DNA from 4 places in the Paenibacillus sp. FSL L8-0340 genome. Region 4 is predicted to be linked to each of the others. Evidence: riboswitches for the same ligand, from Rfam matches in the RefSeq annotation. Region 4 holds a riboswitch; each other region holds the start of a gene.

Region 1 (5,761 bases), 3.7 Mb from region 4:
TGATGCCATGCCAGCGAACGGATTTGGCAGCATAACCCTGACCGATCTCCGGACTACGGATGGAGTCTCGCTCATGCAGCGGCTGCAATACGTGCAGCCTGATGATGGCAATGGCAATGACAAGACACTCGTAAAGGTGCATCTCCCGCAGCCGGTTAACGGTGGGGAAAGTGTTACGCTTAGGGTCCAGTTTGAAGTTAAGCTGCCCAAAATATTCGCCCGCATGGGTTCCGCCGGCAATTTCGTGATGGCCGGGCAATGGTTTCCCAAACTGAGCGTCTATGAACCTGCCGGTACCCGGGGTGTACATGAGGAAGGCTGGAATCTGCACCAATATCACGGAACATCCGAATTTTACAGCGATTTCGGTATCTACAATGTAACCATCTCCGTCCCCCCCAATTATATCGTTGGCGCAAGCGGGTTCCCGGTCAAGAGCGCCAAGCTGAAGCAGGATCAGAAGGTGTATCAATTTTATGCGGATGATGTCCATGACTTCGCCTGGGCCGCTTCCCCGGACTTTGTGGTAGCCGAAGAGGCCTTCTCTACAGACTATGTACCGGGCGTGAGAATCAAGCTTTATCTGGACCCGCTACATAAACATCTGCAGGAGCGTTATTTCCAGGCAGCGAAGGCCGCTCTGACCAATTTCAGCAAATGGTACGGACCTTATCCTTACTCTACATTATCCATCGTCGTACCTCCCAAAGAGGGCAACGGCGCCGGCGGGATGGAATATCCCACACTGGTTACTGCTTTTGGCGCGGCCGAGGCTTCTCCAGGCACCTCTCTGGAGCGCACGGTCATTCATGAGATCGGCCATCAATATTTCTACGGGATGTTAGCCAGCAATGAATTCGAGGAGGCCTGGCTGGACGAAAGCTTCACTTCCTACGCTGAAGACAGGCTAATGGAGCAGGAGTATGGGGTATCATCCAATCATGTCCTGCAGGCCAGCCTGGTGACATCCTCCCAGCCGCTTAACCTGGAAACCTGGAAATACACTCCTGCCGATGCCTATGCCCGAAATGTGTACATCCGCGGCAAGCTGGTGCTGAAGGATATCGAACAGCAGGTCGGAACCAAGACGATGGATGCCATAATGGCGGCCTATACCCGTAAGTTCCGCTTCCGGCATCCTTCTACCGCCGACTTTCAGAAAATCGTGGAGAAGGTAACCAAAAAATCCTGGCAAGCCTACTTCGACCAATATGTATACAGCGGCGGTTCTCCGGATTTTTCAATTGATCACATTAAAATCTCTGACCCAAAAAAAGAGGGCGGCGATGATAATGCCCGTTACGAAAGCTCAGTAGCGGTCAGCAATAAAGGAAATCAGTATGGTGACGTCCCCATAAAGTTCACCTTCCTGGATGGCTATACTGTCCAGCAGTTTTGGAATGGGACAGAGAAGGAAACCACCTTTCAGCTAGCCTACAAAGCGCCTCTTTTGTCTGCAGAGATTGATCCGGAGCACTCCATTCTGCTGGAGAGTAAGCATCTCAACAATTTTAGACTGGCGGAGCTGGAGCGAAAGACGCTCTCCCGCTGGACGCTTAGCGCAACGAAGCTGCTTGAAACCCTGCTCGGAACTCTTGTCTGGTGAGGTGAAGGATTGTGAAAAGATCGATAGTTCGCGGCTGGTACAGCATGAAAGAGCAATTTTATATTCTGATTCTGCTTTTTATCTATCGGCTGCTTTGGGGCTATTTCCTGTACAGATTCGTCAGGTCAGCCCTCATCCCGGTGCTGCTCCGTTATCCCGATACACACGCCGGCGGCAGCGGAATAGGCAGATTGCTGTATTATATCGAAGGACAGACTGCACTTAGCACAGACCCCGGGGTGCTGCGCTGGCTCTGGCTGCTGCTGGCCCTCTCAGCGCTACGGCTGCTATGCTCCCCCTTTATCCGCGCAGGGCTGCTGCATGAGCTGCACCAGGAGCGCAAAGGGGAGCGGGGAATGTTCTTTTTTCCCGGAATGAAGCTTTACGGACTCCCCGTACTGCTGTTCAGTCTAGCGGAATGGCTTCTGGCCGCAACACCGCTGTATTGGCTTCTCCCCAAAATGTATGGGCTTCTCCTCAGCGGTATTCTCGATTATACTCTGCTGCTGAGACTGGTTCCTTATGTTCTGGCCTGGCTCCTGTACTTCTACCTGATCCGCATTCTGCTGCTGTACATGCAGTTTGGCTTCACCGGAGGAACAGGCATGTTTTCTTCCTTGCTGGTTGGCCTGAGGGTAATCCTCCCTTCCACCTGTATATCTGCACTGTTCGGCGCCGGCGGCCTGCTTCTGCTGCTGCTCTCTGGAGTGACCGCACTTTTCTGTCCAGGCCTGCCCGCACTGCTGTTCCGGCAATTTTCACCGCTTCCCTCAACGCTGTTCAAAATGTGGAGCCTAGCGGGGCAGTATCACCTTTGGTGCAGTAAAACATTTCCACAATAATTACGCCAGTCCCTTGGCATAATAGAAGAGTCACTGCCCCAGATAAAGGGCGGGACTCTTCTTTTGGTTACAACGTGATTTAGGGTATTTGCAAAACTGTAAATCCTCTGGTACAATGATGCCTGTACCAGTAGTAACAACTTTGTAATCTTTTGAAACTAATTTGAAGCAAATGAATGTACCTTTAAGCATTTAACCTTGTCGACACGTCACTGTTTCGGTGCATAAAACGCCAAATTCCCGGCACCGGGAAGTGGGGGAACCATATTTTGGGTGAATTGATCTCGCTTTAGAGGGGTCATAGGGGAACCTTCTACCGAATCCTTAAGCTAACCTCGCAGGCCTTGGAAGGAGTACATCTTTTGAAAAGTCATAATTTTAAGAAGAAATGCACCGCAGCAGCATTAGGGCTGGTGATGGTGTTCACGCTTGGAGCAGGGAGCGCTTTCGCCGACTCCAGAATGGATACGGTTATTACAAAAACACTCGGAACGACATATAAAACCGGGGGCACAAGCACTGCCGGCTTTGATTGTTCTGGATTCACCAAATATGTATTTAAGAACGTTGGCCTTACCTTGCCCCGCACTTCCAAAGCACAATTCAGCGTTGGAACCGCCGTATCACGGAGTAACCTCCGTTCAGGCGATCTGGTATTCTTCAATACCCTTGGCAATGGAGTCTCCCATGTCGGTATTTATGTCGGCAACGGAAAATTCGCCCAATCCTCTTCATCCCGTGGTGTAACTATCAGTTCAATGAGTCAATCCTATTGGGCCAACCGCTACGTTGGAGCCAAACGAGTAATGAGCACAACAGCTTACAAAGCTATCGCTTACGATTGACATCCCTCAGGAATTCCATCCTCCAATAAATAATTGTAACTTATAGAAATCCGGAAACTGATTATTGCCGTAATCATTTCCGGGTTTTTCCTTTTTGTCTTCCTTATTCTACCTTTTACACGTATTTGAGGCCTGTGAAACACCTTTTTACTAAAAATCCCAACAAATCTAAGTTAAAGCTTACTCAGCGTGTAAATATAAGACCTTTTTAGCAAAATCAACTCTTAAAAAGCGTAAATATTATGCATTAATATGTTTTAAGTGATTGCCAACTGGCGAAGTCTTTGTTACAATTATCGCAGTGAGTTTTTAGTAACATTTTTGTAATTATTCAATCGGGTTTTACAAAGGTTTTGTCATGTATTGGTTAACAAGCTAATCCTAATCAACAGTCATGCCGAGTTCCCTAACCATTAGGGAAACGGGGGAACCGATTTTGGGTGAATTGACCTCCTATTCACAGAGGGGTCATAGGGGACCTTCAACCGAACCCTTAAGCTAACCTCGTAGGCATTTGGAAGGGGTATTCACTTTTGAAGAAGAAGTTAGCAGCAGCAGTACTAAGCTTTTCCATTATGCTTACCATCGGAGCAGGAAGCGCTTTCGCGGATTCCAAAATGGATAAAGTCATCGACAAGACCATCGGAAGTAAATACGTATCCGGCGGTGTATCGACCAACGGCTTTGATTGCTCCGGATTTACAATGTACGTTTTTGATAAGATCGGTATCAATCTGCCACACCAATCCGGTTCCCAATACCAAATGGGTACCGCCATTTCCCGGGACGATCTGAGAGCGGGAGATCTTGTATTTTATAATACCAGCGGTAAAGGTGTATCCCATGTCGGCATTTATGTCGGTGAGGGCAAATTCGCACATGCTTCATCCTCCCGTGGTGTAACCATCAGCACGATGAGTGACAGCTACTACGTCAACCGTTACGTTGGCGCCAAACGGATCATGAGTACAGATGCTTACCAATCCGTTACTTCTGATTCCCAAGACAATGATGACGTGCAATAAGTTGTCGTAAAACGGGCACTCTTCCATGATTTTTGCCGAAATCTGGAGGGGGCCTGTTTTTTTTGTCTATAAAATTACTTACCCCTCTCAATATCCGCAAAACATAAATCTACCCAAATTTCCTCCATTTCATAAAATATTTTTTACCACTTTGTCAAGTTTCCGCCTTTCAGGAAATTTCTGAGTCGAATCAGGCCAGTTATGGATATAATTAGGTATAGCTAGTGCTGTTGCTCCCTATGAAAGGAGGCCGGTGGCCTTATGATTAGCTCCCCCGTTACATTCCATGTGGTTCCCATGGAGATCAGCCATGCTGAAGACATCGCCGCATGGAATTACAAAGCGCCTTATAATATTTACGAATGGATGCCTTGGTCCCAAATGGAGGCGCTTGGCATTGAATTTGGCGATCCAGAGCTCCGCAGGGACCAGTATGTTTCCGTGGTCAACGAGCAAGGCATCCTTTGCGGCTTTGCGCAGTTGTTTCCGATGGAGGGTGTCGTCAGGCTGGGTATTGGAATGCGCCCCGAGCTTTGCGGACACGGTCTTGGCCACATTTTCATGGAAGCCATCGTTCAGGCCGCGCTAAAGCGGTATCCCGGGCGGGAGATTGATTTGGAAGTATTGACCTGGAACCAGCGGGCGATCCGAACATACCAAAAATGCGGCTTCACGATCACGGATACTTATGAACGCCTTACTCCAACCGGAAATAAGCCATTTTATTGCATGGTCTATGATAAACAACATAACGTTCCATTAAATTGAAAATTTTAGTGTTGAAATCGTCCACTTTTTTGACACAAATGCTATGATAACGCTTCACCATCCTATATAATGTAGGAAGCAGCTTACATGGAGGGGACGGATGAAGATGCAGAAATGGATCATGGGCGGTTTGTTTTTCGCAGCCTGTGCCTTTGCGGTAGTGCTCTTGTTCACATTGCCCGGCAAAGCAGAGGTAGCCGAAGAAAATAACCCGACGATGCCGCAAGTCACACTGGATGCCACCAGCGCCGAAGCGATTGTACAGGCAAGCTGCATTACCTGCCACGGTGATCAGCTACAGGGCGGTCTAGGCCCTAGTCTGCAGCAGGAAGGCGGCCAGCATAACGCAGAAGAAATCTACACCATTGTTACGAAGGGACGCGGCCAAATGCCGTCTTTCAAGGATAAGCTTGCTCCCGAAGAGATTGCGAATGTTGCCATGTGGCTTGCAGAGAAGAAATAAACCTGACCTTAAAAATACAGAATGCCCGTACAAAGGATATTCAGACATCCTTGCACGGGCATTTTTATATCTATTCCTATGATAGGTCGGTTTCTCCTGCGCCTAACGCGTTTTGTCGAAAGCTTCGTTAAATTCATGCGCCTGGCGGAACTCTAGCGCGGCAAGCCCGCTCTCTTCTTTTGCGGACAAGCGCAGAATTACCGTTTTGTAAT
Region 2 (5,761 bases), 3.3 Mb from region 4:
TGCATCAACAGGCCCATCAGTTCATTACTGACCCTCAAAGAACCAAGCGTGTTTACATTATAAATGTGAGCCATGGCTTCATCGTCCATATCAACAAGCATCGTGGCATCATCGGCTCTATGAATAATACCGGCATTATTGATAATCATATCAACATGAGCGGTACTGCCCGAAATACTACGTGCCGCTTGCTTGACACTCTCACGGTCGCCGATATCCAGCGGGATCAGAGTTAATCGGTCCGGGTACTGCTTTTTCAGTGCGTCCAGCGATTCCGACTCCTTCATATACTGACCGGCAAATACGGAATATTTGTTCTCTAGAAGCCAGCTTGCCAGAAAAAAACCTAAACCACGGTCAGCACCGGTAACAAAAGCAACCCTTTTCATGATTATGGACACACCCTTTACGATTCTTCAGGATACACGCGGCATCTCTCTCACATTAGCATGGCAGTCACGTTTTTTCAACGTCCTTCATGGGACTGTAATTCCGCTGAAAGGGGTGCTCTAACTTCCTTTTTGATTTAATTTTGAACTATGTTACAATCGTAGTTACAAGTACTTATAGGAAGGTGAGATACCGATGTCTATCCAACAACTTCATACTCTGGAAGAACTGCAGCAATATGTTGCGCAACCAGGTAAAAAACTGCTTTTCAAGCATAGCACTACCTGCCCGATCAGCGCCAAGGCCAACGAGGAATTCACAGCCTATGCGCAAGGCTCCGAGACTCCAGCTGCCATTGTCCATGTGATTGAAGACCGTCCGTTGTCCAATCAGATTGCCGAAGATTTCGGGATCAAACATGAATCTCCGCAGATCTTCCTCCTGGAAGACGGCGAAGTCCGCTGGAACACCTCCCATTGGAAAATCACCCGGGACGCCATCAAGGCAGCTGTGAGCCAATGAGCCAGCCGGTAATTGTCTATTCCACCACAGGGTGCAGCGACTGCAATCAAGTGAAGCAGTGGCTGACCGAGCAAGACGTTAGCTTCGAGGTGCGTGATGTTATGACAAGTACAGTGTATCAGGAAGAAGTCGAGAAGCTGGGCTTCATGGGTGTGCCTGTTACCGTGTACGAAGGCCGCGCAGTCAAGGGCTTCAATGTTTCCGAGCTTAAGGAGCTTATTGGAGCAACCGCTGAATAATTTATAGCATGAAGCATATGAATACTTATATTTTGAAAAAGGCATCCCCTTGGACCTCTGTCCAGGGGATGCCTTTTATTTGCCCTTTTATTTGGCCTTATCCTGGATTCGTTGAGACATCCGCCAGAAAAGAGACATTTCCGCTGTGGGAATAGATGACGGAATCCGCTCCAAGCCCTTTATAGACCAGTCTGGGATTCATCGAAGTCGTAATTACGTATATTGGCTTTGTCGTCCAGGTCCGGCACATCTGGATATACCGGCAGCATAAGGTCACACTGCTCTCGAACAGAAATACTCTGCCTACCGGAAAAGAGGGGCGGAACCATGTATTCTGATGATGTGTATCCACCACGAGATTGACCTCGATTCCCAGCTCCTCCAGACGCCGCTTCTCCGCCGCATTGTTGGCGATTCCTGCGATCTTATAGCCTCTAAACTTTAAGATTTTGATAAAATGCTCCCCCGCTTTAGTCGGAGCGTTAATGAGTACATATTCTTCCGAATTCGCCATATCTTCCTCTCCTCCGGCTTAGGACTTCCATTCATTTGCCATACGAACACAGCAAAAAACCACAAAGGAATTCCCTCTGTGGTCCAATTAACGGTCACATTGTGCTCATCCTCTCTAATACGCTTACGAGGTTAGCTGTCGGATTCGGGCAGTGAGAGTCGCCCTACCTGTATCCATGCGAGCATTCTCTCGCACTTTCACAGGATTCACCCCATAACCGGCTCCGACTCTCACATCGGCTGCCGATTGTTGGTTCCCCCGCTTTCCATAACGGAAATTAAGCGGACTGCGTATTCGATTGTGTAGTAAACAGAAGTAATCATACTCTGGCGATCACGACCTTGTAAACCGCCAAACCTGCCAAAATAATGTATTTAGTAAACCCAAACCAGATCAGGTAGCGCTTACTTAAGCCTCAATCTCATCATTCCTCTTATTTACTCGGCTTATCAGCGATTTGCGAAAAAGCATTCAGCATTGTGATTATATTCACCCGATGTTGAGCAAATTGCCTTTTATGCTCTGATCACCCTAAATCAAAAGCAGTCGTATGAACGAGATAAAAAGCCGAAAACCGTTGATAAACACCCTTTTAGCACATCCTACCGTTTCCTTTGCCAGAATTCCCTGAAATTCGGCTCAGAAGAATGTTTTTTCCTTTTTACAAAGCTCATGCGAAAAGAGTATGATTCGGTTTGAATCCAATGCACGAAATGCGATATAAACGCTGAATTCCCGCAATGCGGGAAACGGGGGAACCATCAGGCCCGCAGGGGCCTTACCTGGAAGATAAGAATCTTTCTTGGGGTGAATCCGAAGGAGACTGTGGTCTCATTAGGTAGGGCGACTCTCACCGTCCGAATCCGACAGCTAACCCCGTAAGCGACTAGAGAGAACCTTGATCCGCCACGTTTTTGCGCCAGGTGTATTTAAGCCTGTACCAAAACCGCAGCAGAGGTCCTCCTCTGCTGCGGTTTTTTGTGCTGAGGCTGCAGCTTATAAATGGGTAGGAGGGAAAACGAAATGAACCAGCGCAGGCTGTTACGTATAGAAGTGTTTGTATTCGATGCCCCCTGGCCATTCCATCAGGCCACGGAGTCGTCCGGCAAATGCCGGTATGGTGTGCTGAAGCTTACGTGCAAGGCTGGGTGCAGCTGGGGAGCGGGGATACTGTCTGCGGAAGGCGATCATTTTGACGTCATTAAATGGAGCAGCTTCCTGAGAAGTATACGCAATCACAGGCTGGAAGAAGCCATAGAAATTGTACAGCAGCTAGGTGCGCAGTGGGAGCCAGATCAGCAAGAAATCGTGCAAACGGCCCTGCTGGATTTAAAAGCCAAGCTGCAAGGCAAGGTCGTCACGTCACATCTGCAAATGGTCCCCTATTCCCGTACAGCCGGGGCCGGCGGTACGCCCCCCTTCAGACGGATGTACTATAAACCTTCAAGTTCCCTGCTGCATAAAGGCAGCTGGCAGGAACCGGACATAGCCGAGCTAATGGACAGATCCATCGCTTATTTCTCCATCTTATAATTTCTTATTCAGAAAGGAACGTGAAGACATGCCAGACCCATTATCCCCGGAATGGACAGCTGCCAGCGAGTTTGCCGAATATGTCCAAAAGAACACCGGAAATATTTATGCACTCACCAGTCTGCTGCTGGGAGAGGGTGCCGTTGCGGAAAAGACTGCGATGAAGACCTTCACTGAGCTTTACACCCGGTACCTTCATGATGATTTCATACCGCAGCCTTTCTCGCTGGTTGCCTACCGGGAGTGCATTCAGCAGTGCTCCCGGGCTGCGGAGGAGTGCAGCCTCTTTGTTTCCAATGGATTAGCCTGGGAGGATCAGATTGTCCAGGTGTTATGGTACGGCATGCTGCTGCCCCTGCCTGCAATCAGCACCATTCTTGAGCAAAGCGTGCCGGTGCTGAAAACCCGGCTGAGACATGTGCGCGAGCAAATGTGCCGGTTAGAAACATTGCGGCCTGAAGCAAATTTATTTGTTGTATAGCTGCTCACATAGATTAAAGAAGCACTGTGGGCCCCTCTCTTATCTCCGCTGATGTAATGGGCAACTTGTCGAAGCGCATGAAAAAGCCGCAGCATAATGCCGCGGCCTTTTCTATTTATACTCAGCTCTTGCCCTTGCCGCCTTTGGCGAATCTCCAGGCCGCTGTACAGCAGCCCAGCAAGCCCACTCCGAGCATTAACGTCTGCAGCACACCCAGCAGGGTAGAGCCCTCCGGCTTAAGCATGCTGCTGAGCAGAATCAGCAGAATTGAAGCTGCGAGTATCGCGGGGATTTGATTGTTTTTTTTCAAGATTACCACTCCTTATTCAATAACATACACCATAAGCCTTCACTGATCCAGTTTGGCTCTGAACTCCCCCGGGAGCCGCAAAAAAGCCGCGGTTTCCGAACCGCGGCTTCCTCAGTAAAACCTATGATCACTTCTTAGTGTGCGCGTTTAGAATGTCTGCCAAAAATGATTAATGACGCAATCATACCGGCAATGCCCATTCCTGTCAAAAGCCCTTGAATGAAATCAAGCAGATTCGATCCATTGGACGGCATTAACCTGGCGACCAGTACGATTAACGAAGAAACTGCAAACAGCAACCCGAATGTTTGTTCATGCTTTTTATTCATCCTTGCCACTCCTCAAAAGGTATATATTGATGATTCCAATTAAATTTTGTAGGCCTTCATTGCTTTTCTGATCTCCTTGATGCTTGGGCGTTTGCCGTACATCAGCACTCCCGTGCGGTAGATCTTGGCGGCAAGCCAGCCGAACAGTAAGGTGGTTGCCAGTAAGATGAGAAGCGAGACCAGAATCTCCCAGGTCGCTACCTCGCCAACACCAATGCGCAGCAGCATGCTGAGCGGAGAAGTGAACGGAACAAAGCTTGCTACTTTAACCAGCAGGGTATCCGGGACAGAGATGCTGAACATTGGAAGATATAAATTGACGAAGCCCAGCATAAGAATCGGCATGATCGCCTGACCCAGGTCCTCGGTACGGCTGACAATGGAACCTACAGCTGCGTACATCATGGCGTACAGGAAGTATCCCAGAATATAGAATATCAGTCCGTATAAAAGAATGCTGATATCCAGCTGCCCCAGGTCAAGATCAAAATCGGTCAGGATACTGGCATTATGCGGAAGCATAAGGTTCGCAGCTACGCTTGCGGAGATAACCGCAATTTGCAGGATGCCGACCAGGAAGATGCCGATTACCTTGCCGAACATTTGCGTCAGCGGTGCAGCGCTCGTAATCAGGATCTCCATGATACGTGAGCTTTTCTCCGAAGTGATTTCGGCGGAGATCATATTGCCTGTCATCATAATCGACATAAAGAACAGCATAAGCAGGGCATATACAATCACGTAGTTGATAATTGGCGGTGATTCCTTTGCCGCACCTTCATTTCCGGCACCTTCTGAGCTGATCTGCTGGGTACCGATGGATACCGGGGTGTACATCGCAGCTACCTGTTCCGCAGTCAGCTTATCACCTACGATCAGCTGAGTATTGGCTTGCTGCAGTGCATTCTGCAGATAGCTCTGCACATCCGAATCAATCTCACCGTTCTTGCTATAGTAGGTAACCGCGGGAATGCCTTCACCGCTCTGTGCACCCAATGTGATATAGCCCTCAATGTTTTCCTCATCCAGACCTTTCTTGAGCGCTGCATCGTCAGCAGTAGCATATGGACTGATCGTTACCGGTGCCACGCCCTCTGGCGGACTATAAGCCTGGAGGAGCTCAGCTACTCGGTTGCCATCCTCTGCCACGACTCCGATCTGCACTTGGTTCTTTGCGGACCCGTCGTCTCCCTGGAACAGCTTCACCATATACGGAATATTCATCCCGATGCTCAGCAGAACCACCAGAATCAGCGTAGTAATCAGAAATGCCTTGGTTCTTACTTTATTCTTGAATGTAAAACCGATAATCGTCCCCATCTTATTCATTGGATTCACCTACCGCTCTAATAAAGATTTGGTTTAGCGTCGGTTCCTTGATCTCAAAATGCTCTACCTCACCCTGTGCAACAGCATGCTGTAAAATGCGCTGGGCCGCACCGA
Region 3 (5,761 bases), 3.6 Mb from region 4:
CTCCAGGGAAGAAGCGGGCCTTGAGATTGTTTGCTATTGTCTTACGCCGCTGGGTGAAGGAAGCCTGGACCACCTCAAAGAAATGCTTCTCATCAGCTACATCCACCGGAGGACGTTCTCTGACCTTCAGCCGGATTACAGCAGATTCCACATTCGGCTGCGGGATGAAGACCGTACGCGGCACAATACAGACCAGCTCAGGCTCACTGTAGTACTGCACGGCTATGCTGAGGCTTCCATATTCTTTGCCGCCCGGAGAAGCCGCCATACGCTCAGCAACCTCCTTCTGGATCATTACCACGATATTATCCAGCGGAAGTTTCTCTTCCAGCAGTTTCATCAGTATAGGAGTTGTCACATAATACGGCAGGTTGGCAACCACACTTACTTTGTCGACGGTTGCAAAATCCTCTGTGAACAGTTCCTGGAGGTTTACCTTCAGCACATCATCATTGCGAATTTTGACATGCGGGTACGGAGACAGTACATCCCGCAGAATCGGAATCAGTCTGCGGTCGATCTCTACAGCAGTCACCGCACCCGCAGCCATGGCCAGCCGTTCAGTAAGTGCTCCGATACCCGGACCAATCTCCAGGGCGCCCGCAGAGTCAGTTAATTCTGCTGCGTCCACTATTTTATCAAGGATATTCTGGTCGATCAGAAAGTTCTGTCCCAGACTTTTTTTGAACGAAAAACCGTAGCGCTGAATAATTTCTTTGGTCCGTACTGGCGATGAGATCTTGTTATTGCCACTCATGAGGTAATGCCTCCCTGATCAATTTGTGCGAGAGCTCCGGAGAATTCTTCCCGCGTGATGCCAAACATAGCCAGCCGCTTGTATAGCTGTTTGCCGTTACAATACCCGATGCCAAGCACGTTGCCAAGCGCCATCCTGCGCTCAGCCGCTCGCGAATGCACCAGCATGCCCGCCTCCATAAGATCCTCCAGCCCAATAAGGGCAGGGGCCCCCTCAAAGGAGGTATGTACATGCTGCAGCGCATGACGGATCGCTTCCGGTGATGCATTCTCAACACCGATATCCCCCTTGCGTGTGGCATCCTTCTCCGGGATGAATGCATGCTTGCAGCCTGGCACCTTGGAGGAAACAATCTTGCGGATGCGTTCGCCGGCATGATCGGGATCCGTAAGGATGATCACGCCTCTGCGTTCCATTGCCAGCGCTATCTTGGCGATAACCTTGCGGTCTACCGCTGAACCGCCAGTCTCTATCGTATCGGCCTCCACCGCCCGCTTGACGGCAACCGTATCACTCTTGCCTTCCACCACAATTAATTCCTTAATCATACACGTTGCTCCTTCCTGTAAAACACAAAAAGAAGAGGATTCGCTCCCCTTCTTTTTGGCTAAAGAATGTATAAGTGATGAGCGGCAGCCCGTTCTGTCAGTGCTACCCTCACTATAGCTTATAAACCGTTAATTTGCAAAAGCGGACCACGTTAATTCAACTCCGGCTTCACTGGACCGATCACATAAATAGTCCGGGACTTGCGGCCGAAATTACGGGCATGGCTCAGTGAATCGTAATAAACATCTAACTTGTTGCCTTTGATGGCACCGCCGGTATCCTCTGCTCGGCGAAACCCTAATCCCTCAATGTACACCCACCAGCCGATAGGAATTACATTCGGGTCCACAGCTATTGTCCGGCCTTCTGTTACGCGTGTGCCAGAAGCCGTGCGGGTCCCAATGCCTGGCTCTTCCGAAGAATAGGCTGTCATCGACACATTTTTGATCATCTTCTTGTATTGGAAATCTACGCCTGCCTTGTGCACGACGTTACTGCTTTTTGCGGAAACTTTGGTTGTTTTGGATGCCGTACTTTTTTTGGAAGTTGTCACAGCAGCTACAACGGGCTTTGGCAGGGGCTTCGTACCAACATAAACAATTTTATGTTTGGTAACCGTCTGTACTTCCTTGCCAATCATGCGCATAGAGACCAGTTCTCCATCTTGGTAGACCTTCTCGATATGCTGGACCATGACGCCTGGTGCGCCTAACTGTGCCACTTTTACGGTCCCCTTGTTCAGGGAAGGATCTGAGGTCTTAATGACCTGGAATGGCAAATTATGCTTCCGCTCTACAATTTGCTTGTTGATGCGGACAATTTTAATTTCCATGCCGGCCGATACTGTGGTGTCAAGCGAAGGGTATATTTTGTCACTGCTCTCCAGGCTTAAACCCAGTTTGCTAATGGCGTCACCGATAGTGTCTTCGGTGGTGTACATTGTTTTTGTTGCTCCATCCGCAGTGAGACTAAACTTCTGTGCACGATTGATCACGACACGGTCGCCGTCCTGTATCTCATCACTAAGGCCAATAGATAATTCATCATGCGGCTGCAGCGAAATTTGTTCCTTAGCCAGCACATCACTGAGCAGCGCTTCGCGCGTTTCCAGCGTCTGTACTTTCCCGTCTATTACTAAAAATATCTCTTTCTTGCTCTGACCGTGTACGTACAGCAGAATGAGCAGCGCGATAACGATTGATACCGCACCTGCAAGCGAAAGTAAGCGAGGATTCACTTGCTTCCACCGTAATGCGAAAGACCTGCTGGATGATTGCGAATCATGGGATACTTCTGGTTGGAATACGCCCACTCTCTCCATCCTCCTTACATAGCCCCGTCGTCAAGTTGTATATCAAGGTGACTGAATGATTGCTGACGAAACTAGGTTTGAGATTGCAACAGGATACGCCCGCATTGCTTTAGCGTTTCCTGCTCATGGATCGCCTGCCCGGCATAATTACTCCAGATACCTGTTATATAACAGTATGCTGGGAACATTCGCATTATTCAAAACAAAAAAAGCCCAAAAAAGAGTTCACAGAGGACTCTTTCGTGGCTTCTCCGGATGTCAGAATACGCGGGAATGTTTATGCACGAGGTTTCCTCTCTTACTTGCGCTTACGGGGTTAGCTGTCGGGTTCGGGCATAAGAGAGACGCCCTATCTTAGGTCACCCGCTCACGGCGGTTGCCCTCAAATTCACCCCAAAGACCACGTGAAGAAATCAAATAAATTCTGCGGCATTTCTGTGTTGTACTCTATGTACGGACATGCGGCAGGCATTATTGGTTCCCCCGTTCTCCATACGGAGACTCAGCGAGACGATCCATGATTCAGTGACTGTCACAGTAACAACAGCTCACTGCACTGAAAAGATGATATCCTGTTTTGATGCATGTTGTAAAGGACGATTCAACCACGTTTACGCAAAAAAATGATTAAAATATTGTAATATTCAGCCGTTTTTAAATTAAAAAAGTTTAATATATCGGCTATACTTCATTTTTCACCGCTTTTACTCCCGATTTCAGACAATTCCAAATCGTTCCAGTGCGTTCGCATACGTAATTTCCGCCAATTCCTGTAAATCAATCCCTTTTATTTCCGCGGCAGCCTCTGCTACTAATCTCACATGTGCGCTCTCATTTCGCTTGCCCCGGAAAGGGTGCGGTGTCAAATAAGGCGAGTCCGTTTCAATCAGCAGCCGGTCCATCGGAGTCTGGGCCAGCACCTCTTTTGGCACTCTGGCGTTCTTGAATGTAATCGGGCCGCCGAAGGACAGGTGAAAGCCTAAATCCAGGCACATTTTGGCTATTTCCCAGCTTCCGGAGAAGGAGTGCATCACTCCGCCTATTTCATCAGCCTTCTCTTCACGGAGAATACGCACCACATCTTCATGAGCATCACGGTTATGAATACAAATCGGCATTTTCAGTTCACGGGCTAGTCCGATTTGTTTGCGGAACACTTCATGCTGTACCTCTTTGGGAGAGGTGTCCCAATAGTAATCCAACCCAATTTCTCCGATGGCGACTACTTTTTTATGACTGCACAGTGAGGCGATCCACTCGAGATCACCGTCCCTCATGTCTATGGCATCCTGCGGATGCCAGCCGACGGCTGCATAAATATAGTCATAGGTTTCAGCAAGCTTCATGGTCGTTGGGATTGTTTCCCTGTTAAAGCCAATATTAATCATTTTGGTAACTCCTGCCTCGAGCGCATTGGCGATTACCCTTTCGCGGTCCTCGTCGAATTGCGGAGCATCCAGATGGGTGTGCGTGTCGAACAATTGCATGTTACATCCCCTTTTCTGTCATAATTTCTATGATGAATTCCAAGTATTTTTGGATTACTTTGCAAAGATTTCTGCGATTGAAGTAGGCAGCATTGGAAGGGCTTTCTGCAGCTTATCCTGTGGAAAATACAGGTGATAACGGCCGCGGTGAATTCCGCTGATGGAGCGTACGATATCTGAAACTTCAGAGATCTCCCTCAGTTTGTCATGGCGGTCAAGCAGCAGAATCTGCTTGCTGTCAAAGCCTTGTCCCGGACGAAACACATCATAGGGCAAATCTGTTGGAAAATCAATTTCCAGATCATAATCGGCATCTAGCCCTGCCACGGCAAAGCTGCGGCGTATTTCGTCAATCGTCTCGGAATCAAGGTTCTCCATCTCTACATATTTATACAGTTTACGATGAATAAACCGGCTGCACAAGTCGCTTAACAACTCATCCTTCTCCAAAGTCCACTGCATGAAGGCGGTCTGGATCATAGCTTCGTCTAGCAGCAGATATTGCTCCACCGTGACCTCTCCGCGGAACAAATCACCTAAAGGATCAATCATGAACCGGAATTCATAACCGCTCTGGTACAGTTCTTTGGCTCTGCGGAAAATTTGCCGCAAAATGATTTCGGAACTGCGTGTGACCGGGTGGAAATATACCTGCCAGTACATTTGATAGCGCGACATTAAGTAATCCTCGATGGCGTGCATCCCTGACTCCTTAACCACTACCCTTCCATGGTATGGGCGCAGCATTCTTAGAATCCTGTCAATATCAATCGTCCCATAGTTTACTCCCGTGTAGTATGCATCGCGGAGCAGATAATCCATGCGATCAGCATCCAGAGGGCCGGAAACCAAGTTGACTACAATTTCATGCTCATAAGTTTTGGAGATTACCGATGCTACCTTGCCGGGAAAATCCTCTGCCACATCCCGCAGAATCGCGGTGATCTCCGTGTCCTCCAGAATGATCCGGCAGGTCCAGTCTTCATGGTTCATTTCAAAGGCTTCTTCTATAGAATGGGAGAACGGGCCATGCCCCAAATCATGCAGCAGCGCTGCACATAGAGTAAGCAGGCTCTCCTCCGGCATCCAATCCTTATACCCGCTTCGCTCGAACTGCGAAATGATACGGCGTGTAATTTCGTAGACACCCAGGGAGTGTGAAAATCGGCTATGCTCTGCACCGTGAAAGGTTAGATAGGAGGTGCCAAGCTGACGGATGCGCCGCAGACGCTGAAATTCCTTGGTATTGATCAATCGCCAGATAATTGTGTCCTGCACGTGAATATAGTTGTGAACCGGATCTTTGAAAACCTTCTCTTCTGTCAGCGGTTGCTTCATGTGTTCAACTCCTTCGAATAATATAATTAGAAATAAGAGGTAATAGGTAGTATAATAATGAATTATGTCGCACTTTGTCGAATTGTGTCATTTTATCGTTTTACAAATCGACAATTTAATTTTATCTGCATTTGTATGAATTTATGTGTAATGTAGGCGATATAAAAGTTTTATTAAAAAATTCCTTAAAATTAGCCTCAAAAAAGGTTGACTGTTTTGGGAATGGTTGGTATTATAAATATCATAAAACGGTGAACAATGTCGAATAATGACGCTTTTGAACATTGAGAGGAGCAACGATTGTAATGATGAAATCAA
Region 4 (5,761 bases):
AGATGAATGCCAACAGAAGTTACTGGCGCAAGCGCGATTATAAATGTAGTGATTTTCACAAATGGAGTAAAATTCCGATGGCTTTTTCGTCTCAGTAAAGCACTGAGCCCCATGGACGCTGCATAGCAATAGCTTACGATAGAACATACAAGGGTTATGGCCCAGATCGGCAAAAACAAGATATCTGCACGGTCTACAATGAAAAAGCTTAGAGATTTCATTAAGTAAATGACCGGTTCGGGAATCATTTTGATTTGCTCGGAGTTAAAGAACATCAGACAGGTAGAGACCACAAAGAAATAGAATAGGGTCACAAACAAGTTAGAGAGACTGACTGTTATCAATTTTTGTTTATCTGTACCTTCAGACAGCGGGTAGATGATCAGCATTAATTCGAAACCATACATAGATATGGTTGTTTCCTTTGCTCCTTTTACGATATTCCAGAAGCCTTTTTCCAATAGCGGTAACATATTTTCCAGATGGGCTTGAGTTAATCCATAAATGATAAATAAAAATAGTGGAATAAAAAGCACGGATGCCAGCGTATAAAATCTTGCCAATACTGTCAGCTTTTCTCTTGAGAGGTAGAGAGTCATGATAGAAAAAAGAGCTAGTACAGCCCATCTTGGCGTAGTTTGCAGCATCCATCTCCGGAGCACCTCAACGGCACTAAGCATAATATTAGAGCCAAGCAGAATAAAGTAACCAATATACAGAATAATCAATAGACTGCCAATAATCGGGCCTGCAAGTTTCATGCAAATACCGAATAGGTTAAGTCCGGGGAATTTCTTCAGCAGGACCCACAGAAGAATGATGACAAGTTGGGTAATAACCCCTGCAACTAAAACAGAAAGTCCACCTCCACCTTTGGCAGTTTCGTTAAGTTTGTTAGGAAGAGACAGAATACCAACACCGATTTGGGCTTGAATAATAAAAAGGAAGAGTTGTCCCCTTGTGATCATTTTTTCTTTTTGAGCCACCGTATCAACTCCTGTAAGTACTATGTAGATTAATGATCATTTATCCGTTTTTGGGTTGCTTGAACTCTTTCGGATGGACCAAATTGGAAAGCGTACGAAGGTATCTTTCAGGCCTTGAAATTTCAACGGACTTAATGGTCTCAGGTAGGTTTGCCCAAACGATTCTAGCTTGCACAAATGTATGAAAATGAGTGTTAACCCAAATGATATCCCAATATATCCGAATAATGAGGCAGCAATCATCAATGGAAACCGCATAAACCGGATAGCAGAGCTCATTTCGTTGGAAGGGATAAGAAAAGATGCAATGGCAGTCAACGCAACAACAATAATCATCGAATAAGAAACCAATCCCGCCTTAACAATTGCATCCCCGATAACCAACCCCCCAACAATCCCAATAGTTTGACCTACACGACTGGGCAGACGTAGTCCTGCTTCCCGTAGCAGTTCGAATATAAGTTCAAGCAGCATCGCTTCAATCAGCGGAGGGAAAGGGACCCGGGTCAATAAACCTTGAATCGAAAAGAACAATTGCAAGGGAAGGACATTGGAGTGGAAAGAAACGGTGGCAATGTAGAGCGCTGGCAACTGAAATGCTGTTACAAAGCCGATCAGACGGATAAACCGGACAAAAGAAGCGATCATCCATCTATTGTTATAGTCATCCGGTGTCTGATAAAAGCTGAAAAAGCTCGCCGGCAAAATCAGAGCTGTAGGGTCCCCATCCAGCAGTATAGCCACATATCCATCCAGCAAATAAGCTGAGGTATGGTCCGGACGCTCCGTATTGATTAGTTGTGGAAATATGGAGAAGGAGTTATCCTCCGTTAATTCCTGAATAAAGCCAGTGGAGATTATCCAATCGAGCGAAATTTTCTTTATCCTTGATTCTACAATTTTTATCAATTCTGGGTTGGCCATATTCTCCATATAGACTAAGCCTACCTGCTTGGGGGCGAATTTCCCAAGTGTGAAGTAGCGGACAATAAGGTTTGGGGAGGCGATTTGTTTCCGAATCAGGTATAAGTTAACCTTCATCTGTTCAATAAAACCGTTGTGAGGTCCCCGAATAACCCCTTCATTCTCAGGTTCGCTAATGCTTCGTTCATATTTGGCAGGAGTGAAGAGGACATAAAATTCAGACATTCCTTCTAAAAAATAAAGACAGCTTCCTTCAAGAAGTCCCTGAATGCCTTGGTTTAGTTCTGTTTCCAAACTGAAACTAAGTGTTGTGAAAAGCTCAGAAAGGTCTTTGTCCTGATTACGGCTAAAAGGAACAATCACGTTCCGTTCAATCAATTCCGTGTCAGTGAGGGACTCCAGATAAAAGACCAACCCTTCCCTTCCCTGAAAGGATAAGCTTCTTTTTTTGAGGTCACTTGTATAGAATAGTGCTGCTTCGATATAATCGGAGTTTTGATCTACAGAAGGAGATGAGGTCTGAGTTTGGTTAGTCATTATAAGGCGCTCAACTTTCGATTAGTTTTGCGGTTAACGTTCCCGAATGATTTGCAGAATATTCCTGACGGGAACTTTAATGTGCGATATAGAAGAATATTGGGGATGATGTTGAGCCAGCAGACGTTTCTGTTTTGTTTTCCTAAGGACATGAAGTGGAGCAAAAATGAGCAAATCATCGATCGCTTAAGAGTAATACCATAGAATGCGCATTCATTCGCGAAGTGGTGGCATTTTGGGCTTCATTTGCCATCCGCAACGTTTTACATTAAATGGTCACAGGCGTAAGATTCAAATCAACAACCGAATGTAATATAACTGTTCTCAAATGGCTGAATTCCGATAATGGGAACGGGGGAACCAATGGTGAATGTGGCTTTTGCTCAGATAGCTGCCGCTCACTTGGGGTGAATCCTTGCTGCGTGCTGAAAAGCCGCTTCTTACAAGGTAGGGCAATCTCGCTGCCCGAATCCGTCAGCTAACCCCGTAAGCCTCGAAGAGAGAGGATGAGCGCCATGATCGATTAACCGACCACGGAGAGCCCTGACGCTTCTGTGGTCTTTTTGCTGCGCATGCAGAAAGGGAAAACGATCTATATGAGAGTTTAGAAATCTTATAACAACGAAATTCAGAGTGATTAGGCACTATCTAAAATCCTTTAAAGGGGGGGATTGGTATCGTTACTGTATTTATCGTGTGCTTCTGGGTTGGATTGCTGCTTCTCCTTAGCGGCGGATTTCATGGGCATGGCCTGGCCGGTCATCTGCATGTGGGAGGTGGCGATGCTGGTGGTCCGGGCTTTGTGCCCATACTCCCTCTAATGGTGTTTGTCACGGTCTGGGGCGGCAGTGGTTATGTGCTTACCCGGTTCAGCGGAATGAATATACTTGCAGTGGTGCTGATCTGCACCGGGGTTGCCTTGCTGCTGGGCTGTCTGATATATGCGGTGCTGGCCCGGGTGATGACTCGGTATGACAGTAGCATGAATAAAATGGATTATGAGCAGGCGGGACAACTCGGGTACATCAGCATTTCTGCAGGGGATGGAGCAGTGGGAGAGATGAAATACGTGCTGCATGGAACGATGCGTTCCATTGGAGTACGGGCAGAAACCGGCCAGCAGCTCGCCAAGGGTGACAGGGTGATTATTTTGAAGGTGGATAAAGGATTAGCGGTAGTCACCCTCTTCGAGAGGGAAAACGAACAATTATAACTAACGGGGAGTGTCGAACCAAATGGTTATTCTTTATTTAATCTCGGCAATTGTTGTTGTTATCCTGCTGGCTTTGTTCAGTATCGTGAACGCTTATAAAAAGGTTCCGCCCAATCAGGCGATGATTGTATTCGGCCTCGGCGGAAAAAGAGTGGTTCAGGGCGGCGGGACGTTCGTCATTCCCGGCTTCCAGAACAATAAGACCATCTCTATGATGCTGATGAGCTTCGATGTCATCCCAGCGCAGGCAATGTTCTCCCGGCAGGGCATCAAGCTCAACCTGGAGGCGGTAGCCCAGATTAAGATTAAAAGCGATCCTACCGCTATACTTACTGCCAGTGAGCAGTTTATCGACAGGCCGGAAGAGGACCGTGAGACGATTATCCTGCATTCGGTGGAAGGCCATTTGCGCGGCTTGATCGGACAATTAACGGTAGAATCCATTCTAAAGACACCTGACGAAATCAACAGCAAGATGCGGGAGACCTGCTCGGAAGACCTCGACAAGATGGGGCTTGAGGTAGTCAGCTTCACCATTAAGAAAATTACTGACGACAAAGGGTATATCGACAATATGGGGGTTCCGGAAATTGAGCGCATCCGCCGCGATGCCAGCATCGCCAAGGCGGAAGCAGAACGCGACATTCAGATCAAACAAGCCGAGGCGGAGAAGGAATCCGCCATTGCCAAAGCCAATGCACATCAGGCTACCATTGAAGCTGGAACCGCAGCCCGCGCCAAGGAATCTCTGTTCGAGAAGGATTTGAACATTAAGCAGGCAGACTTTAAGCTGGAAACTGAAGTGAAAAAAGCACAGGCGGATCTTGCGTACGAATTGCAGCAGAACAAAATTAAGCAGTCGCTGGTTACCGAACAGGTCAAGATTACGCAGATGGAAGCGGAGGCCAATAGGACCGTCCGGGAAATCGAAGTTGAGCTGAGACAGAAGGAGCTGGAGGCCACGGTGATCAAGCCTGCTGAGGCGGAGAACCAGGCTACGATCATGAGAGCGGAAGCGGCTAAGCAGCGGAAAATTCTTGAGGCTGAAGCAGAGGCGGCCACAATGACCAAACGGGGGCTGGCAACAGCGGAAGCAGAACTGGCGAAGGGAAAAGCCAACGCGGAAATTGTTCAGCTGGCCGGAGCAGCGGAAGCGGGGGCACTGGAGAAGAAAGCTGAAGCGTACAAACAGTTCACGCAAGCCGCCCTTATAGTGGAATTCTTGAAGGTTCTGCCAGAGCTGGCTGATAAAATCGCTTCCCCGCTGGCCAAGGTCGATAAGATTACAGTGATTTCCCAGGATGGAGCTTCATCCGGCATAAACAAAATTACCGGCGATATCGCCAAAATCATGGCCCAGGTTCCTGAATTGACACAGACGCTTACCGGTATGAACGTGACAGAGGCTCTCAGCGGGCTACTCGGCCGGGATAAAGAGCAATAATTCTAAATTTCCTTGCATAAGCACCTCTCTATTATGGAAAACTTCTGTAGTGCGAATAAACAGCATGATTCCGTTTTTGGAGACTTATTTTGATTTCCTAGGAGGTTAATTATGACAAATCAGGATCCGCAGGAGCTTCTTAAGCGAAAACACGAAATGGATGAGCAAAAAAGGCAGTTCACAAATTTTTCCCGAAGTGTTTGCGGCCACGGTGAGTTAGAAGCAGGGCAGGAGTTCAGTACTGACCGGGTGCCTGACGATCAAAACCGTATGAAATCTGTTGAGAACAAACGTGATTGATAAAGCTATAAAAATAAGCCGATCCTTTTCTGGATCGGCTTTTCGTTGTCTAATGGATGAACCAGAGTTACCTTAAATAAATTTTCCACGAAACAGCTTTGTGATAGATATCTTTCATGATACAGTGAAAAAAGGGTGTAGCTTAACTTTAAAAACTTTCTTGAATTAAACTGAGGTGCTCAATGAATCGAATTTTAATGGTTGAAGATGATGATAATTTGGTGTTCGGTATTGATTATACTTTAACGAGTGAAGGATATACCGTTGTTATTGCCGGTAGCTTGGAAGAAGCAAGGAAGGTATTGAAAACAGACACAGTCGATTTAATCTTGTTGGATATAAATTTACCTGATGGTT

What was found. A riboswitch is a leader RNA that binds a small molecule or an ion and turns the genes downstream of it on or off. The one in region 4 is predicted to bind cyclic di-AMP.
Region 1: it holds a riboswitch for cyclic di-AMP, as region 4 does, so the genes downstream of both, NST07_RS00505 (C40 family peptidase) here and NST07_RS17470 (hypothetical protein) in region 4, are expected to answer to the same signal.
Region 2: it holds a riboswitch for cyclic di-AMP, as region 4 does, so the genes downstream of both, NST07_RS02680 (hypothetical protein) here and NST07_RS17470 (hypothetical protein) in region 4, are expected to answer to the same signal.
Region 3: it holds a riboswitch for cyclic di-AMP, as region 4 does, so the genes downstream of both, NST07_RS00140 (ubiquitin-like domain-containing protein) here and NST07_RS17470 (hypothetical protein) in region 4, are expected to answer to the same signal.

The regions. Positions count from the first base shown of each region.
Region 1 is NZ_CP151967.1:100,909-106,669, reverse strand. It holds gene NST07_RS00515 (M1 family metallopeptidase) at 1-1,606, shown strand, start outside; gene NST07_RS00510 (hypothetical protein) at 1,618-2,448, shown strand; cyclic di-AMP (ydaO/yuaA leader) riboswitch at 2,669-2,807, shown strand; gene NST07_RS00505 (C40 family peptidase) at 2,865-3,293, shown strand; cyclic di-AMP (ydaO/yuaA leader) riboswitch at 3,679-3,821, shown strand; gene NST07_RS00500 (C40 family peptidase) at 3,869-4,318, shown strand; gene NST07_RS00495 (GNAT family N-acetyltransferase) at 4,580-5,086, shown strand; gene NST07_RS00490 (cytochrome c) at 5,193-5,549, shown strand; gene NST07_RS00485 (4a-hydroxytetrahydrobiopterin dehydratase) at 5,652-5,761, opposite strand, start outside.
Region 2 is NZ_CP151967.1:578,436-584,196, reverse strand. It holds gene NST07_RS02695 (SDR family NAD(P)-dependent oxidoreductase) at 1-401, opposite strand, end outside; gene ytxJ (bacillithiol system redox-active protein YtxJ) at 586-912, shown strand; gene NST07_RS02685 (glutaredoxin family protein) at 909-1,151, shown strand; gene NST07_RS02680 (hypothetical protein) at 1,249-1,665, opposite strand; cyclic di-AMP (ydaO/yuaA leader) riboswitch at 1,771-1,959, opposite strand; cyclic di-AMP (ydaO/yuaA leader) riboswitch at 2,381-2,564, shown strand; gene NST07_RS02675 (hypothetical protein) at 2,689-3,198, shown strand; gene NST07_RS02670 (hypothetical protein) at 3,227-3,679, shown strand; gene NST07_RS02665 (hypothetical protein) at 3,801-3,989, opposite strand; gene NST07_RS02660 (hypothetical protein) at 4,124-4,318, opposite strand; gene NST07_RS02655 (ABC transporter permease) at 4,358-5,647, opposite strand; gene NST07_RS02650 (ATP-binding cassette domain-containing protein) at 5,640-5,761, opposite strand, start outside.
Region 3 is NZ_CP151967.1:27,087-32,847, reverse strand. It holds gene rsmA (16S rRNA (adenine(1518)-N(6)/adenine(1519)-N(6))-dimethyltransferase RsmA) at 1-757, opposite strand, end outside; gene rnmV (ribonuclease M5) at 754-1,305, opposite strand; gene NST07_RS00140 (ubiquitin-like domain-containing protein) at 1,458-2,618, opposite strand; cyclic di-AMP (ydaO/yuaA leader) riboswitch at 2,909-3,136, opposite strand; gene NST07_RS00135 (TatD family hydrolase) at 3,335-4,105, opposite strand; gene NST07_RS00130 (HD domain-containing protein) at 4,160-5,443, opposite strand; gene NST07_RS00125 (AbrB/MazE/SpoVT family DNA-binding domain-containing protein) at 5,749-5,761, shown strand, end outside.
Region 4 is NZ_CP151967.1:3,906,640-3,912,400, forward strand. It holds gene NST07_RS17460 (GerAB/ArcD/ProY family transporter) at 1-986, opposite strand, end outside; gene NST07_RS17465 (spore germination protein) at 1,023-2,447, opposite strand; cyclic di-AMP (ydaO/yuaA leader) riboswitch at 2,768-2,955, shown strand; gene NST07_RS17470 (hypothetical protein) at 3,142-3,660, shown strand; gene NST07_RS17475 (SPFH domain-containing protein) at 3,683-5,104, shown strand; gene NST07_RS17480 (hypothetical protein) at 5,216-5,404, shown strand; gene NST07_RS17485 (response regulator transcription factor) at 5,587-5,761, shown strand, end outside.